2 regions of the Rhizobium sp. BK212 genome follow, and region 2 is predicted to be linked to the other one. Evidence: riboswitches for the same ligand, from Rfam matches in the RefSeq annotation. Region 2 holds a riboswitch; the other holds the start of a gene.

Region 1 (10,335 bases), on a different contig from region 2:
GGATCGCGGTGCTGAAGTTGCTCGCCTCGCAGGCAGCAATCTCACTGGAGAATACCCGGTTGTACCGCGATCTCGCTGAACGCGAAGCCAGGTTCCGTCGCCTTGTCAAGGCCAACATCATCGGCATTATCATCTGGGATATCGAAGGTCGCATTTTTGAAGCCAATGACGCGTTTCTCCGCATGTTGGGCTACGACCGAGAGGACCTTGCCTCGGGTCGGCTATCCTGGACGGACCTGACGCCGGTCGAATGGCGCGACCGCGACGCACGGACCGTCGCAGAGCTGAAGATGATGGGGGCCGTCCAGCCGTTCGAGAAGGAGTATTTTCGGAAAGATGGCACTCGCCTGCCCGTGCTGATCGGCGGTGCACTTCTAGAAGAAGGCAGGAACGAAGGTGTCTCTTTCGTCCTCGATCTGACGGAGCGGCGGCAGGCCGAAGAGGCGTTACGGGAGAGCGAGGAAGCCTTGCGCGAGGTGCAAGGGCAACTGGCCCATGCAAATCGCGTCGCCACAATGGGCCAGCTCACAGCGTCCATCGCCCATGAAGTCAATCAGCCGCTCGCCGCATCGCTCACCAACGCCCAGGCGGCGTTGCGCTGGCTCGGAACCCATCCGCCCAATTTGGAGGAGACGACACAGGCGCTGGGCCGGATCGTCGAGAACGCCAATCGAGCCAGCGATGTCATCGGCCGGATCCGTGCCTTGATCAAGAAGGAGCCGGCTCGCAAGGAGCTGTTCGACCTCAATGAAGCCATTCGTCACGTGATTGCCTTGACCAGCAGTGAAGTGCTCCGCCACGGCGTCACGCTGCAGACAGAATTCGCGGCGGGCCTCCCGTTGGTGGAAGGAGACCGCGTCCAGCTACAACAGGTGATCCTAAACCTGATCATGAACGCAATCGAGGCGATGAGCAGCATCAACGAGGAAGAGCGCGAACTGCTGATCAGCACCGGGGCAGATGCCTCAGGAACCGTTGTCGTCAGGATACGCGACAAGGGTCCGGGCCTTGACCCGCAGACAGTGGATCGTCTCTTTGAGGCTTTCTACACGACCAAATCGAGCGGCATGGGCATGGGCCTGGCGATCTGCCGTTCGATTATCGAGGCTCACGGGGGTCGAATGTGGGCCACCGCTGGTGAACCACGTGGGGCAGTGTTTCTGTTCACCCTGCCTCTCGAACGAGACGAAACCGCTGGCGCAAAGCATGCCGACCAAATGGCAATGTTGGGAAACTGATAGGACCAACAACGGGCTGAAGCTCTCGCAGCCTGGGCAGGTCTCAGGCTGAAGGCCGTCGACCTGGCCCGCTTCTCCGTCACGAGACGACTGAGGTACGGCCGAAGCTTTCACGTCCACGTCGCAGTCTTCGGGCCAACGGGGGCGCAGTGGCGAAAACAACAAGCGCATCGATCGTGCCGCGAAATCGTGCGCCAGGAAACTGGACGAGGCGACGGAGATGCCTGCACGAGCTAAAAGGTGCTAGGCACCAAGCTCGATGATCCTCAATTCTGGACCCAAACCCGGCTTACGGCATGTCGCGGAAATCACTGAAGGGCAGAGATCCCGAAGCCGTCTAACAGACGGACAAGCCCGACGGAGTAGCACAGAAGACCGAACTGGGTTCCAGTAACATATAGGGTAAAGGCAGATCTCTGGGCGTGCAGCGCTTGTCCCCAGGGAGACTTGATCGTTTCGAATGGCATGACGGAGAACATCATCAAATGGGCCTCCAAGTCCGTAGGTGGCCATGATGAAATATCGGGCGGTGTGTGGAGCGGAGAGCCCGGAGCGCAAGGCCCAGCTTCCCCATATGCGCTGGGAAACAGCGTCAATGGGACCAGTTCGATTTGGATGCGGTGGAGTTCATGTGTCATGGTCTCAATCCTTAGGCAAACGGTCCGACCCATCGGCTCGCCGGCACCTATCGTTGGTGAATGGCCTCAAGTCTGTCATTGATGCAGGCATCAGGAGGCGTGTTGAACGCCTTCGTGAGCTCGATGACATTGCCGCGCGGGAGAAGTACCCTGACCGTAACAGGACGCCGCTCGACCTGCTATTGATCTTGAGGAAGGATCGAGTAGCGAAGAGGAGGAGACGACTTATACGGGGGTTTAGCCGTTCATCGGGGCCGGCTACCAGAAATCAGACCACCACCCGCTCCTCGCGATGAGATGCCTTCGGCGCGCTCCTCTTCCCACGTCGATGACATCAACCAGATAGAACGTCGTCCTGGACTCGTTACCTTGGAAGCCGTTTGCGCCGCTAGGAGAGCACGGAGCAACGTGGGCACCCTTCATGCTCGAAAAGTGGCTGAGCCGGGCATAGCTCCCTAGCAGCCCGCCTGTGTGCTGCCTCCGTATAATTTGCGCATACACAAGTATGATGGCGGACCTACACTCTTCGTTTTACCTTTTACTCCTGAGTGCTGGCCCCTCCAAATTGGTCATGTTCGCATCGGCGTCGGCAGCCATTCACTTGGAACCATGGCCAATCAGGTTCCAAAACCGTTAGGAAGGGACGCAGAATGCCAACGGTATCTCCGACTCCTATCACGCCTCCAGACGAGCATCTTGTCACCGCCAGAGAGGCGCTTGAGCCCCTCTATGAGAGACTGGAGCTTCACACCGAGGTCACCCTGCTGTCGGCGGCAATGGGGGCCGGATGGCCCGTCGACGAGGCAACGAGGGCGCTGGCTGCGCTTAGATTGCAAGACGCCCTCAATATTCTTGGCGGGAATTGAGGTCCAGCATATCGACCCCGCCCAAACGACCGAACGAGATGGAAGGCTTCGCAAAGTTCTAACGCGAATCGATCCGACGAGGGATTATCCAGCGGCACGATCATGGCGCAGGAATTTTGGTGTGGAATAGTCTGCACAGCAGAACCCACCGCCACATAGATTTTCCTTTGCGGTTGCGACAAACAACTTCGCCGGCATTCGACGTCGAAGGATTCGATGGTCCGACTGGAACTTCACAACGATATTCCCACCTTGTAAACCATCGCCGTTCCGTATTGATGCTCCGACGAAGTAGCCGCGTTCCAGCGCGAGTTGCACCGCAATGTGCGGCAGCCGGTTGCCTCTAGAACCATTCAGCGTAACACCAGAGGCTCGCTTGGTTGCCGCGATTTAGCAGATCTACCAAGTTATCCGCCTCCTCGGCGGTCAGCATGTCCATGACAAACCCATTGACGACGGCCGGCTGTCCGACGACTTTATCGAACACCGTCCAGTAAATATTGAGGTTCTTGCGACGGCTATATCTTTGCGCTGCCATCGTGTACTGCCTCCGGGTGCGGTAACGACTTTCGTCGATTGTGAGCGGTCTGTCAGATGTGACTGCTCGGCGGCTCTTGGATCTGCGAGGCCCGCGACGCTAGTCAGCAACTCGGCAGAGGAAGAAGGCCCGCATCCCCGCGGCGGCAAAGGAGCCCATGCAGGGTCAGGTGGTTTGCCTTTAAACGGCGCTCACTGTAGAGCATTTTACTACCCGCCAGTGAAGAGATACATTAGCACTAGGGATGCTATCTACTTGTATATCCTTCCAAAAGCTCGCATCGCGTGGCGGCACCTCCCTAACGCCACGGTGCCGTGCGTTCGATCCATTCGCGCGTCCGCGCTTCTGGATCGACGTTCAAGGTAATGTCGGTGACAACGGCCGCGGTGTCGGCGCGCGCGTCGAATACGCCCTGTAGCCTGTCGACATTCAACCCGCCGATCGCCACCAGCGGCAACGGCGCGACACGCCTCTTCCAGTCTGTGATCCGTTCCAGGCCTTGCGGCGCCCATTTCATCTGCTTGAGAATGGTGGGATAGACCGGACCGAGCGCCACATAGTCGGGCCTCGCAGCCAACGCCGTTTCGAGCTCTGACGCGTTATGTGTGGAAAGGCCGAATTTCAGGCCGGCGCTGCGAATGGCATCAAGGTCGGCTTCCCCAAGATCCTCCTGGCCAAGATGGATGAAATCGCATCCCTCCTCGATCGCCAGTTTCCAGTAGTCGTTGACAACCAGCTGGCACTTCGCCGCTGCGCAAACGGCCTTCGAACGCCGGATTTCCTGGCGCAGGATTTCGTCCGGGCGATCCTTCACCCGCAGTTGCACCAGTTTGACGCCCAGCGGCACGAGACGTTCGATCCATTTGGAACTGTCGACAATGAGATAGAAGGGATCAAGTCTCATGCGAAAACGCCCTTTCCGACAACCGGGGTGGACGGTACCGCCATGTCGCGTGGCTCCAGCATGCCGGAAAGATAAGCGAGCCTTCCGGCCTCGATCGCCTTGCCAAACGCCTCAGCCATGGCAGGCGGATCGCCTGCGACGGCGACCGCCGTGTTGAGCAGCACCGCGTCGTAGCCGAATTCCATCACTGTTGCCGCATGCGACGGTCTCCCGATCCCCGCATCCACGATCAGCGGTATGTCCGGAAAGGCGCTCCGCATGGCGGTGAGCGCGGAAGGGTTGCGCGGACCGGCCGCAGAACCGATCGGCGCGCACCAGGGCATCAAGACCCGGCATCCGACGGAGACCAGCTTTTCACCCACCACCAGATCGTCCGTCGTATAGGGAAATACGCAAAACCCTTCCGCACAAAGAATGCGTGCGGCTTCGACCAGTTCGAACACATCCGGCTGGAGACTGTCGTGATGGCCGATCACCTCGAGCTTGATCCAGTCGGTACCGAATATCTCACGCGCCATCTTGGCGGTCAGGATCGCTTCCGACGCGCTGTGACATCCCGCGGTATTTGGCAGGACGCGGACCGCGAGCTGGCGGATGAGTTCGAAGAAGGCTCCACCCGTCTTTCCGCCGGCCGTTTCGCGGCGAAGCGAGACCGTGACGATCTCCGCGCCGGACCGGCTGACCGCCTCGGCAAGGACGGCCGGCGACGGATAACGCGCGGTACCGAGCAGAAGTCGCGAAGACAATGCAGCATCATAAAGAGAAAGCATGGATCAACCTCCCTGCATCGGGGACAGGATTTCGATACGGTCACCATCGTCGAGCCGGTGATCGGCTCGGTCCTCGCGATGCACGAGATCTCCGTTGACGGCGGTTGCCAGCCAGTCGCCCTCGTATTCCAGAACATGAAGGAGTTCGGCCAGGGTTACGGCCTCGCAGACCTGGGTTTCGCCATTGATTATCAGTTTCATGAGGTTAGCCTTTCAGAAGTGAATGCCGCTGGAGGAGAATATCGGCGGCCCGCACCGCCATGGCGGGCGCCAGCAGGAAGCCATGCCGATGCATGCCGGCGATCGCGAGCCCCTCCTCCGTCTCGATGACTTGCGGAATGTTGTCGGCAAACGCCGGACGTATGCCAGTCCCGGTCTCGACAACGCGTGCCTCGCCAAACGCCGGATGCAGCGCATAGGCCGCGTTCAGGAATTCCATGAGCGAACGCGCGGTAATCGGTCCGTCATCGTCAGCCTCGATCATCGTCGCCCCGACCATGAAACGGTGATCGTCGCGGGGCACGATGTAGATCGGATGGCGGGGATGCAGCATCCTGACCGGCCTGGAAAGGGTAATATCCGCAGTTTCCAGATAGAGCATTTCGCCTCGCACGCCGCGCAGGCCGGAAAGTCGCGGTATCGCCGCCGGCCCGGTGCAATCGAGCACGCCGGCAAACCGCCGGTCCTGCGGCTGGCATCCGCCGAAATGGAAGACGACGCCACGCTCGCGGAGCGTGCCGGCTAGTCTGGCCAGTGCGCGGCGTGGATCGAGATGCGCTTCCTGCTCGAAGAAAAGAGCCTTTTCGAAGCGGCCGGCTAGTGCAGGCTCGAGGTCGGCCACACCCTTGCGATCGATCCAGACATGACCGGTGGTGCGCGCGGCAAACCGGACGAGATCGGGAAGGTCGCGCGGCTGCGCCACGACGAGAGTACCGCGGCGACGAACCTCGCCGGGCACGGCCTCCTCCCACCATCCGGCCGCGCCCAGGCCCAATGTCAGGACAATCTCTTCGGCCGCTTCCCGTTCGCAATAGGGCGCGAGCATTCCTCCAGCAAAGTGCGAGGCGCCAAGTCCCGCCGCGCCGGCCTTTTCGATCACCTCGACCGAAAAGCCCCGCCTGACGAGCTCATGGGCTGCCGCGAGGCCGGCAACGCCGGCCCCTTTGACGAGAAACGTAGACATTATGCGTTACCCGGAAGGTTTTCGATCGGCATGTACAGGTCGCCACCCTCCCGATATTTCGCCGCCATCGCTTCCAGCCCTTCCTTCTGCGCTTCGGCGCGGATATCGTGCGAAATCCGCATCGAGCAGAATTTCGGACCGCACATGGAGCAGAAATGCGCCACCTTATGCGCCTCCTTCGGCAGCGTTTCGTCGTGGAAGGAACGGGCAGTTTCCGGATCGAGCGAGAGGTTGAACTGGTCCTCCCATCGGAACTCGAAACGGGCGCGCGACAACGCATCGTCGCGCACCCGCGCCGCCGGATGACCCTTGGCCAGATCGGCGGCATGTGCCGCGATCTTATAGGTGATGACGCCCACCTTGACGTCGTTGCGGTCCGGCAGGCCGAGATGTTCCTTGGGCGTCACGTAGCAGAGCATGGCAGTGCCGAACCAGCCGATCATCGCAGCCCCGATGCCGGACGTGATGTGGTCATAGCCCGGCGCGATATCGGTGGTCAGCGGCCCGAGCGTATAAAAGGGCGCCTCGCCGCAGACCGCGAGCTGCTTGTCCATGTTTTCCTTGATCTTGTGCATCGGCACATGGCCGGGACCTTCGATCATCACTTGGCAATCCTTCGCCCAGGCGATTTTCGTTAACGCGCCGAGCGTTTCCAGTTCTGCGAACTGCGCCGCATCGTTGGCATCGGCAATCGAGCCTGGCCGCAGGCCATCACCGAGCGAGAAGGAAACGTCGTAAGCGCGGCAGATGTCGCAGATCTCCTCGAAATGCTCGTAGAGAAAACTCTCCCGGTGGTGGTGCAGACACCACTTGGCCATGATCGAGCCGCCGCGAGAAACGATGCCGGTGACGCGATTGACGGTCAGCGGGATATAGGCAAGCCGCACGCCCGCATGGATGGTGAAGTAATCGACGCCCTGCTCGGCCTGTTCGATCAGCGTATCGCGATAGACCTCCCAGGTGAGGTCCTCGGCAATGCCGTTCACCTTTTCGAGTGCCTGGTAGAGCGGCACGGTGCCGATCGGTACCGGCGAATTGCGGATGATCCATTCGCGGATATTGTGGATGTTGCGGCCGGTCGACAGGTCCATGACCGTGTCGGCACCCCAGCGGATCGCCCAGACCATCTTCTCGACTTCCTCCGCCATGGAGGAGGTGACGGCGGAATTGCCGATATTGGCATTGATCTTCACCAGGAAGTTCCGGCCGATGATCATCGGCTCGCTTTCCGGATGATTGATGTTGGCGGGAATGATCGCCCGGCCGGCGGCGACCTCCTGGCGGACGAATTCCGGGCTCACATGATCGGGAATATGGGCGCCGAAGCTTTCGCCATCGCGGCTCATGGCCTCCGCCTGTGCCTTGCGGCCGAGATTTTCGCGGATAGCGATGAATTCCATTTCCGGAGTGATGATGCCGGCGCGTGCATAGGCGAGTTGGGTTACGGCCTTGTCGCCCCTCGCCCGCAGCGGCTGGCGCTTGGCCGGAAATTCCGGTGTCAGCCGTTCGCCGCTGACAAAGCCGTTGTCTTCGGGACGCACATGGCGGCCTTCATAGGCCTCGACATCTCCGCGGGCGATCACCCAGCCGCGACGGAACTGTGACAAGCCCTGCTCGATACGGATATCGGCGCCCTCGACAGTGTAAGGGCCGGAGCAATCATAGACGACGACGGGCGGCTCTCCCGATGTCGGATGGACGCTGATCTCGCGCATCGGCACGCGGATGTCGGAGTACATATCTCCGGGGATGTAGATTTTCCGCGAGGCCGGTAGCGGGCCGGTGGTGACGGTGGGTGTGACGTTCTTTGCGGCAATGGTCATGGTTTGAGGCTCCAAGTTGCAATTGGAGACCCAGTCAATCAGCCGGAATGATGGAAAGACGCCGGCATGTAATCCACGCGGGAATCCGAAGCCTTCGAGCGCTTGCACCGTCCCTACGCCAGTATGAACTGGATCAGGTTCAACGGGTCACTGCGCCACAACAGGCAAAGCCATATTGTCCAGCAGTATCTCAGCCCCTTGCCGGGACCCCCCTGGTGAATGTCGCAAAGACTATGTCCTGGGCCGAGTTCGTGTCAACCACAGACCTTCCGTCGTCCGGCTCTTGGGCGTATTTTGATGTGGAAGCCGGGCAGATGACTGGATTGGGAGAAGATGTCGCCGAACTTCCAAATTGTCGCCTTGAACGGGATCGAGCGACCGGCCACCGAGATGGACCGGAAGCCCCTTGGTGCGCCGCCTAAGATTCTGCAAATTCCTTTTCGAAAGACCTCGTTGGAGCAACCGCACCTGCTTTATCGGCAAAGCTCATTCGATCGCCGAGAGGAACGCCGGGATCTGTTGCTCGAAGAACTTCGAGAAGGAGGCGATGCGCGGCGGCAGGGCCTGGTACGGGGGGTAGTACAGGGTCAGCCATAAGTCTGGCGGCGACCAGTCCCGCAGGACGTGGACGAGCCGTCCGGTCCGCAGATGCTCGGCGACATGGAACTTGGGCAGCATGGTGACCCCGACGCCGTCGGCCGCCATGCTCGCCAGCACCTCTCCGCTATTGGCGCTGAATGCACGGCCTGCAGAAATCGTGGCGCTGCCACTGCCGTCCGACAGTGACCAGGTCTCCCGTTTGCTTTCGCCGCTATAGGCCAGGCAATCGTCGGGAATGAGCTCGTTCGGGTGCTTCATGTCGCAAAACCGGCTGCCGGGCGCTGCGACGAGGATACGGCGCACGACGCTGATCTTGCGCCAGATCGTGAACTTGTCCGAAGGTGCCGCGGAAATGCGGATCGCCAGATCATAATCGTCGTCGATGATGTCGACGAGTCCATCGGCGAGCGAGATTTCGAAGCTGATCTTGGGATAGCGCTCCCTGAATGCCGAGAGGATGGGCGGCAGGACCTGCTGGCCGAACCAGGTCGGCGCGCTGATGCGAAGGCGGCCATGATCCGCCTTGTGGGAATTCATCACGTCCTTGCGCGCGTTGTCGAGCGCCTGCACCGCCGGCTGTATCTGGGCGGCGAAGATCGCGCCATCCGTCGTCAGCGACACTTGGCGCGTGGTGCGCACGAAGAGTTGCACGCCCAGATCTTCTTCCAGGGCCGCAATCGCCCGGGTGACGGCTGCGGGCGTCATATCGAGCTCGCGCGCGACCTGCGCGAAGCTCCGCTTCTCGGCAGCCAGCAGGAAGGTTCGGAGCAGCTTGTAGTCGTTCATCGATTATTTCACCAATGGCAATTCACTGACAACTATTATTGCAATTTCCACGCCTGATCAACGGACGTAGATTTTCAATCACACCAGACAAACCAACACAGCCGCGGAAGGGCGAGGATCATGATCAAGGATATCAAGGGACTGCATCACATCACGTCGATGGCATCGGATGCCCGTCAGAACAACGCGTTCTTCACGGGCACGCTTGGCCTGCGCCGCGTCAAGAAGACCGTAAATTTCGACGATCCCAACGTCTACCACCTCTATTACGGTGATGAGGCCGGTACCCCCGGCTCCGTCATGACCTACTTCCCGTTTCCCGACGTGATGCGCGGCCGTCCCGGCGTCGGCGAAGTCAGTGACACACAGTTCGCGGTGCCCAAGGGCTCGTTGTCCTTCTGGCAGGATCGCTTATCGGCAAAGGGAACCGGCAGTCTGCAGACTGACACTGCCTTTGGCGCTCCCCGCCTCCTGTTCAAAGGGCCGGACGGCGAAGGGTTTGCCCTTGTCGAAACCGAAACCGATGGCCGAAAGGCCTGGACTGGCGCCGGCATCGACGAAAGCGTCGGCATCCACGGCTTCACCGGTGCCAGATTCCGCCTGCATGACGCCGCTGCCACGTCCGAACTGCTCGGTTTCATGGGCTACCAGCGCACTGAAACGGATGGTGACGTCACCCGCTTCATCATCCCCGGCGGCAATGGTGCCGACACGATCGACCTCGAAGTCCTTCCGAAAACGCCTTTCGCAAGGCAGGGCGCGGGTTCCGTGCATCACATCGCTTTCGCCGTCGAGAACCGCGCAAAGCAGCTCGAAGTCCGCAAGGCCCTGATGGATACAGGATACCAGGTGACGCCTGTCATCGACCGCGATTACTTCTGGGCGATCTACTTCCGGACACCCGGCGGCGTCCTGTTCGAAATCGCCACCAACGAACCCGGTTTCGACCGCGACGAAGACACGGCACACCTCGGCGAGGCTTTGAAACT
Region 2 (10,335 bases):
GTTCTTCGTCGCCGAAGTCTTCACCGGCTCGCCGGGCAAGCTCGTTGCTCTCGAAGATACGATCAAGGGCTTCAAGGGCCTCGTTAACGGCGAATATGATCACCTGCCGGAATCTGCCTTCTATATGGTCGGATCGATGGAAGAAGCGGTCGAAAAGGCCAAGAAGCTCACAGCTGCTTAATGAGCGACGAGCTAGACGAGATATTCTGCTGCGACTCCCTGAAAGGGGTCGTGGTGGATCTTCCGGAACCAGCCGCGCCGACTATCTATCGCGCCGATAACGGCGTGCTGATGATGGTGGTGGGTCTGGTCCAGAGTGAGGAAGGCCTCGGTTATCTCGACCAAGCGATAATGCACTGCCCGTTCTGCGGGACTAAATTGCAAGATGCGAAAGCCATAGCCGAGAAGGTAAGTCACTGATGGCTGACAATTTCAACTTTGAGCTCGTTTCGCCGGAGCGTCTGCTGTTGTCGGAGATGGTGACCGAGGTCGTCATTCCCGCGACTGAAGGCGAGATGACGGTCATGGCGAATCATGCGCCGACGATGACGACGATCAAGCCGGGTGTCGTGAGCGTGCGTTCGGCCTCCGGCAAGAAGCAGGACTATGTGGTGTTCGGCGGTTTTGCCGATATCCTGCCGACCGGCTGCACTCTGCTCGCCGAATCCGCGGTTCCGGTTGAGGAGCTGCACAAGGACGAGCTGACCCGCCGCATCGAGGCCGCTCGCAAGGAACTCGAAGATACCGAGCTGCACGAGCACAAATCGAAGCTCGAACATTTCATCATGGAACTGACGCATCTGAGCGGCATCGTCCAACAGGATTGATCGCCATCGACTGCGACGATCAAAGGCGGCTGCAACAGCCGCCTTTTTTGTGCCTGTTCAGCTGTCGGGATAGGGCGGGCGGCTTGAAATGAAGAAGCGGCCCGGTGGGGCCGCTTTGCCGATTTACCGAGTGGCCGGCTTCGGCTCAGAAGCCGGTGCCGCCGCGCAGCTCGATGGCAATTGTCTTGAACAATATCTTCAAGTCGAGCAGCAGGCTGAAATTCCTGACATAATAGATATCGCAGGCAATGCGGGCGCGGGCTTCCAGCCGTCGCGCCGTCGGGCCGCGCCAGCCGCGCGTCTGCGCAAGACCGGTGATGCCGGGGCGCATGATGTGGCGGTGATGATAGTCCGGCACCAGTTCTTCGTAGAGCCGGCCGGCTGCCCGCATATTGATGGCATGGCAGCGCGGGCCGACCAGCGACATGTCGCCCCTGAGGACATTGAAGAGCTGGGGCAGCTCGTCGATATTAGTCTTGCGGAGCACCGCGCCGATGCCGGTCACTCGGCTGTCACCCTTGACGGTCTGTTGAACGCCGCTGGGATCACAAGCTTCCGCGCGCATCGATCGGAATTTGAAGATCGTGATCTTCCGGCCGTTCAGCCCCCAGCGGATTTGGCGGAAAAACACCGGACCGCCATCATCGAGTTTGATGAAAAGAGCGATTGCCAGAAAAATCGGCGCCAGCACGACGAGGGCGCTGAGTGAGGCGACGATGTCGATCAACCGCTTCACGCTCAGTCGCACAGCCATTTTTCTTTCGACAGGGGAAAAGCTATCCGGCTGGCGAATATTGGAGTTCGCGATAACCAGGGTCTTGGTTTTGTCCTGACGCTGAGACGGATCGAAGCGTGAATTCGTCTTCGAAGTAAAAGCATTCATTACGCAAGGTCCACAAGTTTAGATGCGATACTGAACAGCAAGGAGACAGATACATGGTCACGTATCGTTTGTCATCGGTATAAATAAGAATTCCGTAACCCTAAAGACACCAAAAATGGGAGTATTTCGCGTTAACCTTAATGCCTGTAGTTGCGCTATCCGGAAACTTATACTTTGAAAGGAGTAGCCCGATTGGATTGGCGAGCTGTCAGCCGGTTTCCGAAATCGATCGCCGGTTTCTCCAGCAGATGGTAGCTGAGGCTTGCTACCAGAAGGATAAGCGCTGCCGCCAGTCCGCAAGACTGCAGCCAGCCGGCCACAACATTTTCCGAGGAAGCGCCGAACGAGCCCGGGTCGTGCTTCTGGATCAATAGCAGGATGATCTCCTGCCAGATATAGATGCCGAAGGAGATCTTCGCGACGTAGCGGACAGGCGCGTTGTCGAGCAGCCTGCCCAACAGTTGCGAATGGCTGAGCGAAACGAGGGCCGCCCCGACCGCCAGCGGGAAGACCGGAAAGCCATAGGGGATTTCGAGCCAGCCGTAACCCTCGGCGGAGCCGCCGGGCGAAATCACGAGGCGGTAGCCGGCAATGGCGAGAGCGAGAAGCGCTGCGGCATCGAACCAGGAAGAGCGTCTTCGTGGGAGCATGGTCTCGAGGCCGGCGGCGAGCGCACCGAGCGCGAAGACGGCGAAGAAGCCGATCGGATTATATCTCGGCATCCATTCCTTCGCCCCACCCTGCAGGCCGTACTGCCAACCGCGTCCGATGTCGTCGAGCGGAAACAGGGTGAGGATCAGCAGATGGGCCAGGAGTACGCCTGTGATGACGCATAGCCAGGCGAAGCGCGCAAGCAGCGGGCGTTGTCTCAGGATGAGCAAACGAAACAGCAGGAGAAAGCCGACCGGCAGGAGCACATAGCTGGTGACCTCGAAGGGAATGGACCAGAGCGGCCCGTCGGCTTCGACAGGAAAGAAGGTGCGCCAGTGCCACTGGCTCATGAACAGCAGCCCGGAGACATAGCGGAGCGCAAGCTCCGGTGTCAGCGGCAGGGCAAGCAGCGTCAGGCTGAGGGCGAAGCTGATGGTGGCGGCAACCCAGAAGCCCGGAGCGATGCGCGCTGCCCTGCGGATCGTGTAATGCCGCAGGCTCGGCAGGTTGCTGCCCGTGTCGAGCGCGCGCCAGAAGGGATGGGCAAGAAGAAAGCCGCTGAGCACAAAGAACACGGCAACGCCGAAATTGCCGAAGCGGAGGATATGTGCGGTCGGTCCGAGTTCGTCGGGGATTCTGCGCATATCCAGCCGCAGCGCGAAGTGGTGGGCAAGCACCAGCAGACAGGCCGTCGCGCGCAGAAAGTCCGCTCCGGCCAGTCTCTCCTGTTGTCGCATCCTATCCCCCGCCTTGCCTAGCGCATCGGCCCGAAAATCGGAATCGATTTTCGGAAAGCACGATGCGTAAATTCTAAGTGTTAGAGCGTCCTTTGCGCATCCGAAAGGAGGCGCGGCGCTCTAAAGCATGATGCCGAAAAGTGTGAGCGGTTTTCGCACGACATCAAGCTCCGGGTCTCGGACTTTGCAGCGGAAAGCCGCGACGGGCAAGGCAGGCGTTGGGCTCAGTCGAGAAGTTCGTTGGTATAATAGGTGGAAAAGTCCGGCTTCTCCTTGAGTGCGGCGCCATTGGCGTCGACGAGAATCCTATTCTCGAGCAGGAAGCCGCCGAGGGCTTCGGCCTTTGCCGGATCGAGCTTACCGATCACGCCGGCCTCGGATTTCAGGAAGTGCCCCTCGATCAATGCCTTCTGAGACGCCTTTACCAGTTCCGTATTCATCAGTGCGCCATTGCTTCCAGAGATCAGCAGATCGCAGGCTTCGTCGGGATGGTCGACGGAATAGGCATAACCCTGGCGCGTGGCCTGGATGAAGGCGCGGGCGTGTTCCCCGTTTGCCGAGAGATAGGCGTCGCTGGAGACGATGACCGTCGTCTGCTCGTCGGGAATGCCATAATCGGAATAGTGGAAGCGGCCGATCTTCCGGTTTTCCAGTTCGGCGGCGATGCCTTCCCAGGTGTAGATCTCCAGCGTGAAATCGATCGAGCCATTGTCCAGCGCCTCGTAAGCGGAGGTGCCGAGGGTGACGGTCTTGACGTCGCCCTTGCCGCCGTCATTGCGGATCATTGCGGAGATCAGCGCGCTCTCCCAGGTGCCGCCAAAGCCGCCATAGGTCTTGCCGTCGAGGTCTTTCGGGCTCTTGATGTCGTCGCGTCCGCCCTTGAAGATCAGGCGTGCGGTTTCTGTCTGGACGACGCCGTAGACCATCTTCACGTCACCGCCGCCGGCGCGCTGCGTGAGGGTCTCGATCTCACTGCTGATGCCGAAATCGGCAACGCCGTTCGACACCAGTGTTCCGGCGCTGGTATCGGTGAAGGGAAGGATCTCGACATCGAGTCCGGCATCGGCGTAGAAGCCCTTCGCCTTGGCGACATAGATGCCGATATGGTTGGTGTTGGGCGTCCAGTCGAGCGCGATGCGAACCTTTGCGGGCGCCGATTGGGCGAAGGCGGTGCGGCCGGCGAGGCTTGCCGCGATGGCGGCGAAAATCGTCTGGCGGCGGGTGAGAAGCAGCATGGTGACCTCCTCAGGTCTCTAGAGCATGATGCCGAAAAGTGTCGGCGGTTTCGGACGACATCATGCTCTAACTCTTTAAATTAGAACAGGGATTCAGACTTTGGGCCGACCGGCCTAAAATCATCCTGTTCTTGCGGATGAAGCAGGGTTTGCAGGATTTCGGTTTCGATCGCCTGGGCCGCCGGCGAGCCGAGGTCGGCGATGCTTCTCGGACGGGGCAGGGGAACGCGGAATTCGCGGATGATACGCGCCGGACGGGCCGAAAGCACGTAGATCCGGTCGGAGAGGAACACGGCCTCGCGAACGTCATGGGTGATCAGTAGCGCCGTCCAGCGGTGCTCGGTCCACATGCCCTGCAGCCATTCCTGGATCTGCGTCCGCGTCAGCGCGTCGAGCGCGCCGAAGGGCTCGTCGAGCAGCAGCATGTCTTGCGTCTGGACGACGGTGCGCAGCAGTGCGGCGCGCTGGCGCATGCCGCCGGATAGTTCGGAAGGATAGTGGTGTTCGAAGCCGGAAAGGCCAAAGCTCTCGAACAAAGGCGCGACGGCGGCGCGGGCCGCGCGGCGGCTCATGCCTTTCACCTCGAGGCCGAGTGCCGCATTGTCGATGATCCGGCGCCAGGGCATCAGCGCATCGCGCTGCGGCATGAAGGCGAAGGAATGCGGTGCCTGTTCCAGCGGCACGCCGTTAAAAAGCATGGTGCCGGAATCGGGTCGAAGCGCCTGTGTCAGCAGCCGCAGCACCGTCGATTTTCCGGAGCCGGACGGTCCGACGATCGAAACGAACTCGCCGTCTGCGACGGTGAGCGAAATGTCGCCCAGCACCTTCATGCCGTCGAAGGACTTCGAGATACTACCGAGTTCAACCATTGTATCGCTCATCGGCGCCGCTCCCCGGTTGGCTGCCAGGGCATGACGAGGCGCTGGATCAACAGCGTCAGCCCGAAGAGGCCGAGCGTGAGCACGGCGCTGACGACGACGGCGGCGAGCACGAGATCGGGACGGAAATTGTTCTTGGCGTTGAGGATATAGATGCCGAGGCCGCGGGCGGCGCCGGCATATTCGGCAAAAATCGCGCCAACGACGGCATAGGTGATCGAGATTCTGAGGCCGGCGAAGAAATAGGGCAGCGAGGAGGGAAGCCGGGCCAGGCAGAAAATCCGCCAGCGACTCGCCTTCATCGAATTCAGCAATTCGGCGATGTCGCGGTCGGTCGATTCATAGCCCTGCAGCAGGGCGACGAGCAGCGGAAAGAAGGTGACGAGCGCCACCAGCAACACTTTCGGCAGCAGGCCGAAGCCGAACCAGAGGACGACGAGGGGCGCGATCGCCACCAGCGGCAGGGTCTGGCTGGCGATGAAGATCGGCAGCAATGCCCGGCGCATGAAGGGCACGAAATCCATGAGGATGGAGGCTGCGAAGGCGAAAGCAAGCGACAGCGCGAAACCTCCAAGCGTCGCGCCGAGCGTCGGCCAGGTGTTTGATATCAGCGCCTCGCGGTTCAGCCAGCCCTGGATGACGATGCGCGACGGCGCCGGCAGGATGGAGGGCTTGATCCCGGAAAGATCGACATAGAGTTCCCATGCCGCCAAAAAGGCGCAGCCGGCGAGCAGGGCAGGTATGCCCCGGTAGAGAGCGGCGCGGAGCGCGGCAAGGCGCGAACCCAGTGGTGGTAGCGGTGTCATCGGCGTTCGATTTCAGGCTTTCGTCGGGCACTGCATAATTCCTTAAATCGGAATCGATTTAAGGATAAAATTATGCAGCAATTTAAAGTGTTACAGCGTCCTTTGCGCGTCTGAAAAGACGCGCGGCGCTGTATTGGCTGACACCGTGATATCGAGGGTCACATGCCCCTCGGGGTCGCCGAAGCGATAGAAGGCCTCACGAATGGTTGCGAAGACGGCGCCGGCATCGCCAGAAAGCCTGGTGCAGAAATTCTTGGCGCGGTCGAAGGTGCCGGAGCGTTTGAGAAAGTCGATGCAGCCATAGATCTCGTCCATATGGGTGCCGGTTCCCATGACGTAGAGCGAGAATTGGGCAGCGGTCGGCTGTCCGGTCTCGGCGGTGATTTCAACGGCGGCAAGGGCGGCCGCTATACGGTCAGCAAGCGGCTCTGCCTGGCCGGAGGAGGGGTTGACGCCGCAGATGGCCTCGTCGGGCTCACCGGGGCAGCCGCGTGAGACGGCGGCGGACAGGACGCAATGTTCGCCGGTCTTCGCGGCTGTGACGAAAAGATCGTGCATGGCGGCGAAAAGAATGTCAGGCGGGCCGACCAGCAGCGTAGAGATGTCATCGGTCTCGATGCGCAGCCGGTCGCGATAGGGATCGAGCGCCTTGACGGCATCGAGAATGATGCCGACGAAATCGCCGGACATCGGATAGAGTGACACTTGTGCGCCTGAAAACATCTGAACCTCGCTCCGCTGGCATTACCCAGATCAGCTTTGAAGGGTCCAGAGGCTTGCACCTCACATCTCAGCCCCGGCAATACGGAGCTCCCCCGTTAATGGCGCGGAAACTATCACCGGGGTTTTCTCCCCGCAACTGCAAAGTTGCGAACCCGTCCATGCGATCGGGATGAGCCTGCCATGCCCGGTATCGGCTGATATGCCTTACTGTTGAGAACACCCGGACGGAGGTCCTGCCCGGGTGTCCCTCGAGGTTCCGTACCTGCCGGGAACGGAACCGGAGCTTGCTGACTCAGGCGGCGATGTCGGCATAGGGGCAATCGCTGCGGGCAGTGACGAGCGCCCGTGTCCACCATTCCAGCCTTGCCATCATCCGGTCGAGCAGACGCATCGCGTCGGTGGGATTGTCGAGCCGTCCCTCGGTGTCGAAGCGGTTCCAAGGTGCTGTAAAGCTCACCGAATCGCGGATCGTGACCGCGTGGAGTTCGGCAAAGACGAGGCGCAGCTGTTCGACGGCGCGCAGGCCGCCCGATATGCCGCCATAGGAAACGAAGGCGACAGGTTTGCCCTGCCAGGGCTCGAAGAAGAAATCGATGATCGACTTCAGGGAGGCCGTGAAGCTGTGATTGTATTCCGGGGTGACGATGATGAAGGCGTCGGCCATGCCAAGCCGCCCGGCGAGCCTGTCGATTTCGGGGTGTGCCATGTCACGGCTTACCGGCAGCGCGAAATCGAGCGGGTCGATGATGTCGATATCAAATTGCGGGAAGCGGACGAGCTCCTGCGTCAGCCATTTGACCACCCGGTCGCAGATGCGGCCCTCTCTCGTGCTGCCATAGATGACCGCCAGCCTGGTGGGTGTTTTCATGCGTTGCTCCTTGTCGCGATTGGACTTTACGATTATCGAAGCACGGGTTATAAAACCTCAACTAATATTGAGGTCAAGAGCCGATGGATACGATTCCTGCAACGCCGCTCGGCAGACTTCTGACGGTTGGCGAAGTGGCGGAGCGCAGCGGCCTTGCCGTCTCGGCGCTGCATTTCTACGAGACCAAGGGGCTGATCTCGAGCATCCGGTCCCGCGGCAACCAGCGGCGATACGGCCGTGACGTGCTGCGCCGGCTTGGCATCATCAAGGTGGCGCAGCGTGTCGGCATTCCGCTTTCGGAAATCCAGGCGGCGTTCGAGTCGCTGCCGCAAGGACGCACGCCCACCGTCGCCGACTGGCAGGTGCTGTCGGCGCGCTGGAAGGATGATCTCGACACGCGAATCAGGCGGCTGAGCCTGCTGCGCGACCGTCTGACCGGCTGCATCGGCTGCGGCTGCCTGTCGATCGAAAGCTGTCCGTTGCGCAATCCCTGCGATCGGCTCGGCAAAGAGGGGTCGGGTGCGCGGCTTCTGGAGACCGAAAGCTAGAGGCCTTCCCCAGAGGGGGACTTGGCCGGGTCTCCCGGGAAAGATCGGTACCTGCCTTTCTTTCGGTCGGCGCGCTCATATGTTAAGGGCGAGTGACGCAACCGGCGGCACTGTCCGCGAGGAGGACGGCTTCGTGTTTCATCCCAGACTGTTCGAAAATCGCAATGTCGTCGTGACCGGCGCCGGCCGCGGCATCGGCCTCGAAGTGGCCCGGCAGTTCCTGGACTGCGGCGCAAAAGTGATCGTCCATACCGGGCGCAAGCCGGGACGCGAGCTGCCGGATTTCCTGCTGACGGCTGAATCCGAAAGACGGGCGCTGCTGCTGCACGCCGATTTCTCGGCGGCCGGTGGGGCGGCGCAATTTGCCGAAGACGTTCTCGCCTTCTTCGACAGTGTGCATGTGCTGGTGAACAATGCCGGCACCATGCTTGGCCGGTTTCCCGCTGCCACGCTCACCGACGCAGAATATGAGGCGATCGTGCGGCTCAACCAGACATCGGTGGTGGCGCTGACACGTGCGCTGCTGCCGGCATTAAAGGCGGCTGAAGGCGCCGCCGTCGTCAACACGGTTTCGATTTCGGCGCTGACCGGCGGCAGCCCCGGTTCCTCGATCTATTCGGCCTCGAAAGCGTTCGTTGCGACCTATTCCAAGGCGCTTGCCCGTGAGCTCGCACCGGATGGAATCCGGGTCAATTGCGTGTCACCGGGAACGATCGAGACGGATTTCCATGAGCGCTATTCCTCCCGCGAAAAGCTGGAGCAGACAAGAAAATCCATCCCCCTGCAAAGGCTCGGCACGGCGGAGGATTGCGCTCCCGCCTATCTGTTCCTGGCGGCTCCCTCCCTCTCGGGCTACATCACCGGCCAGGTGATAGAGATCAATGGCGGTCAGCTTATCTGCTGATTTGCTTGGACCTTTTTTGGCATTTCGTCATTTTGGCCAATTCGCTTGTGCGAATATGCTATTGTACTGATCTACCTCATCGCCTCCCTTCCGAGATACCGCATGCCGTTGCCCAAACCCAAGCCGGGGATGACCGGCCAGGAATTGCACACACTCGCTGCAAAAGCCCATGAAGCGAGCGACCTGCTGAAAGCGCTGGCGCACCAGACCCGACTTCTCATCCTCTGCATATTGGCGAATGAGGAGCGGACGGTCAGTGAAATCGAACATATTCTGGGCATACAGCAGGCAATGGTCTCGCAGCAGCTGGCGCGCTTGAGGCTCGAAGGCCTGGTCAATACGCGCCGTCAGGGCAGGCTGGTCTATTACAGCATCGGCAATGTCAGCGTGCTCGCCTTCCTCGAATCGCTGTTCGAGCTTTTTCCGATTGCAGAAAACTGTTAGCGACCGCCCTTGCGGAGCACGGCTGCTATGTCGAAGATAGGCCCGGACGCGAAATGGCGCGGGAGGCCGGATGATCGACAAGCTGGAATTTTTCATCGCGCTTGCCAATGAAAAGCATTTCGGCCGCGCAGCGGAGGAGTGCGGTATCTCGCAGCCAACGCTTTCGGCGGCCATCCGGCAGCTCGAGGATCAACTCGGCGTCATGCTGGTACAGCGCGGTTCAAGGTTCCAGGGGCTGACGCCGGAGGGGCAGCGCGTGCTCGAATGGGCCCGGCGCATCGTCGGCGACGCCCGCACCATGCGCGAGGAGATGCGCGCCGCACGCCGCGGCCTTTCCGGCCATATTCGTCTTGCCGCCATTCCGACCGCGCTCGCCATGCTTTCGCGCATCACCACGCCCTTCCAGGAACGGCATCCCGGCGTGACCTTCTCGATCGTCTCGCGCAATTCGCTGCAGGTGCTGAGCATGCTCGAGAATCTCGAAATCGATGCCGGCATCACCTATCTCGAAAACGAGCCGCTCGGCCGCGTCACGACCGTTCCCCTCTATGCCGAGCGTTATCATCTGATCACGGCAGCCGGCAGCCCACTGTCGGATCGCGACAACGTGACCTGGCGAGAGGTCGGCGATCTTCGGCTTTGTCTATTGACCGCCGACATGCAGAACCGCCGCATCATCAACCGGCACTTGACCGAAGCGGGCGCCACCGTGCATCCGACACTCGAATCCAACTCGATGATCGTGCTGTTCTCGCATGTCAGAACCGGACGCTGGGCGAGCATCATGCCGCGCAACGTCGCCAAATCCTTTGGATTTCCAGTGGAAATCCG

The links. A riboswitch is a leader RNA that binds a small molecule or an ion and turns the genes downstream of it on or off. The one in region 2 is predicted to bind thiamine pyrophosphate.
Region 1: another riboswitch for thiamine pyrophosphate. It lies ahead of thiC (phosphomethylpyrimidine synthase ThiC); the one in region 2 lies ahead of FHT79_RS26005 (YkoF family thiamine/hydroxymethylpyrimidine-binding protein).

The regions. Positions count from the first base shown of each region.
Region 1 covers NZ_JACIFS010000013.1:58,067-68,401, forward strand. Annotated here, with positions in the region: gene FHT79_RS29390 (trifunctional serine/threonine-protein kinase/ATP-binding protein/sensor histidine kinase) at 1-1,238, shown strand, start outside; gene FHT79_RS32285 (hypothetical protein) at 2,527-2,742, shown strand; gene FHT79_RS29395 (hypothetical protein) at 3,086-3,280, opposite strand; gene FHT79_RS29400 (thiamine phosphate synthase) at 3,579-4,184, opposite strand; gene FHT79_RS29405 (thiazole synthase) at 4,181-4,954, opposite strand; gene thiS (sulfur carrier protein ThiS) at 4,958-5,155, opposite strand; gene thiO (glycine oxidase ThiO) at 5,160-6,137, opposite strand; gene thiC (phosphomethylpyrimidine synthase ThiC) at 6,137-7,960, opposite strand; TPP riboswitch at 8,053-8,184, opposite strand; gene FHT79_RS29425 (LysR family transcriptional regulator) at 8,447-9,346, opposite strand; gene FHT79_RS29430 (ring-cleaving dioxygenase) at 9,467-10,335, shown strand, end outside.
Region 2 covers NZ_JACIFS010000010.1:22,838-33,172, reverse strand. Annotated here, with positions in the region: gene atpD (F0F1 ATP synthase subunit beta) at 1-181, shown strand, start outside; gene FHT79_RS26040 (hypothetical protein) at 181-420, shown strand; gene FHT79_RS26035 (F0F1 ATP synthase subunit epsilon) at 420-827, shown strand; gene FHT79_RS26030 (sugar transferase) at 973-1,710, opposite strand; gene FHT79_RS26025 (acyltransferase) at 1,878-3,098, opposite strand; gene FHT79_RS26020 (ABC transporter substrate-binding protein) at 3,323-4,333, opposite strand; gene FHT79_RS26015 (ABC transporter ATP-binding protein) at 4,414-5,214, opposite strand; gene FHT79_RS26010 (ABC transporter permease) at 5,211-6,017, opposite strand; gene FHT79_RS26005 (YkoF family thiamine/hydroxymethylpyrimidine-binding protein) at 6,108-6,740, opposite strand; TPP riboswitch at 6,731-6,844, opposite strand; gene FHT79_RS26000 (NAD(P)H-dependent oxidoreductase) at 7,033-7,608, opposite strand; gene soxR (redox-sensitive transcriptional activator SoxR) at 7,692-8,156, shown strand; gene FHT79_RS25990 (SDR family oxidoreductase) at 8,236-9,060, shown strand; gene FHT79_RS25985 (metalloregulator ArsR/SmtB family transcription factor) at 9,163-9,504, shown strand; gene FHT79_RS25980 (LysR family transcriptional regulator) at 9,575-10,335, shown strand, end outside.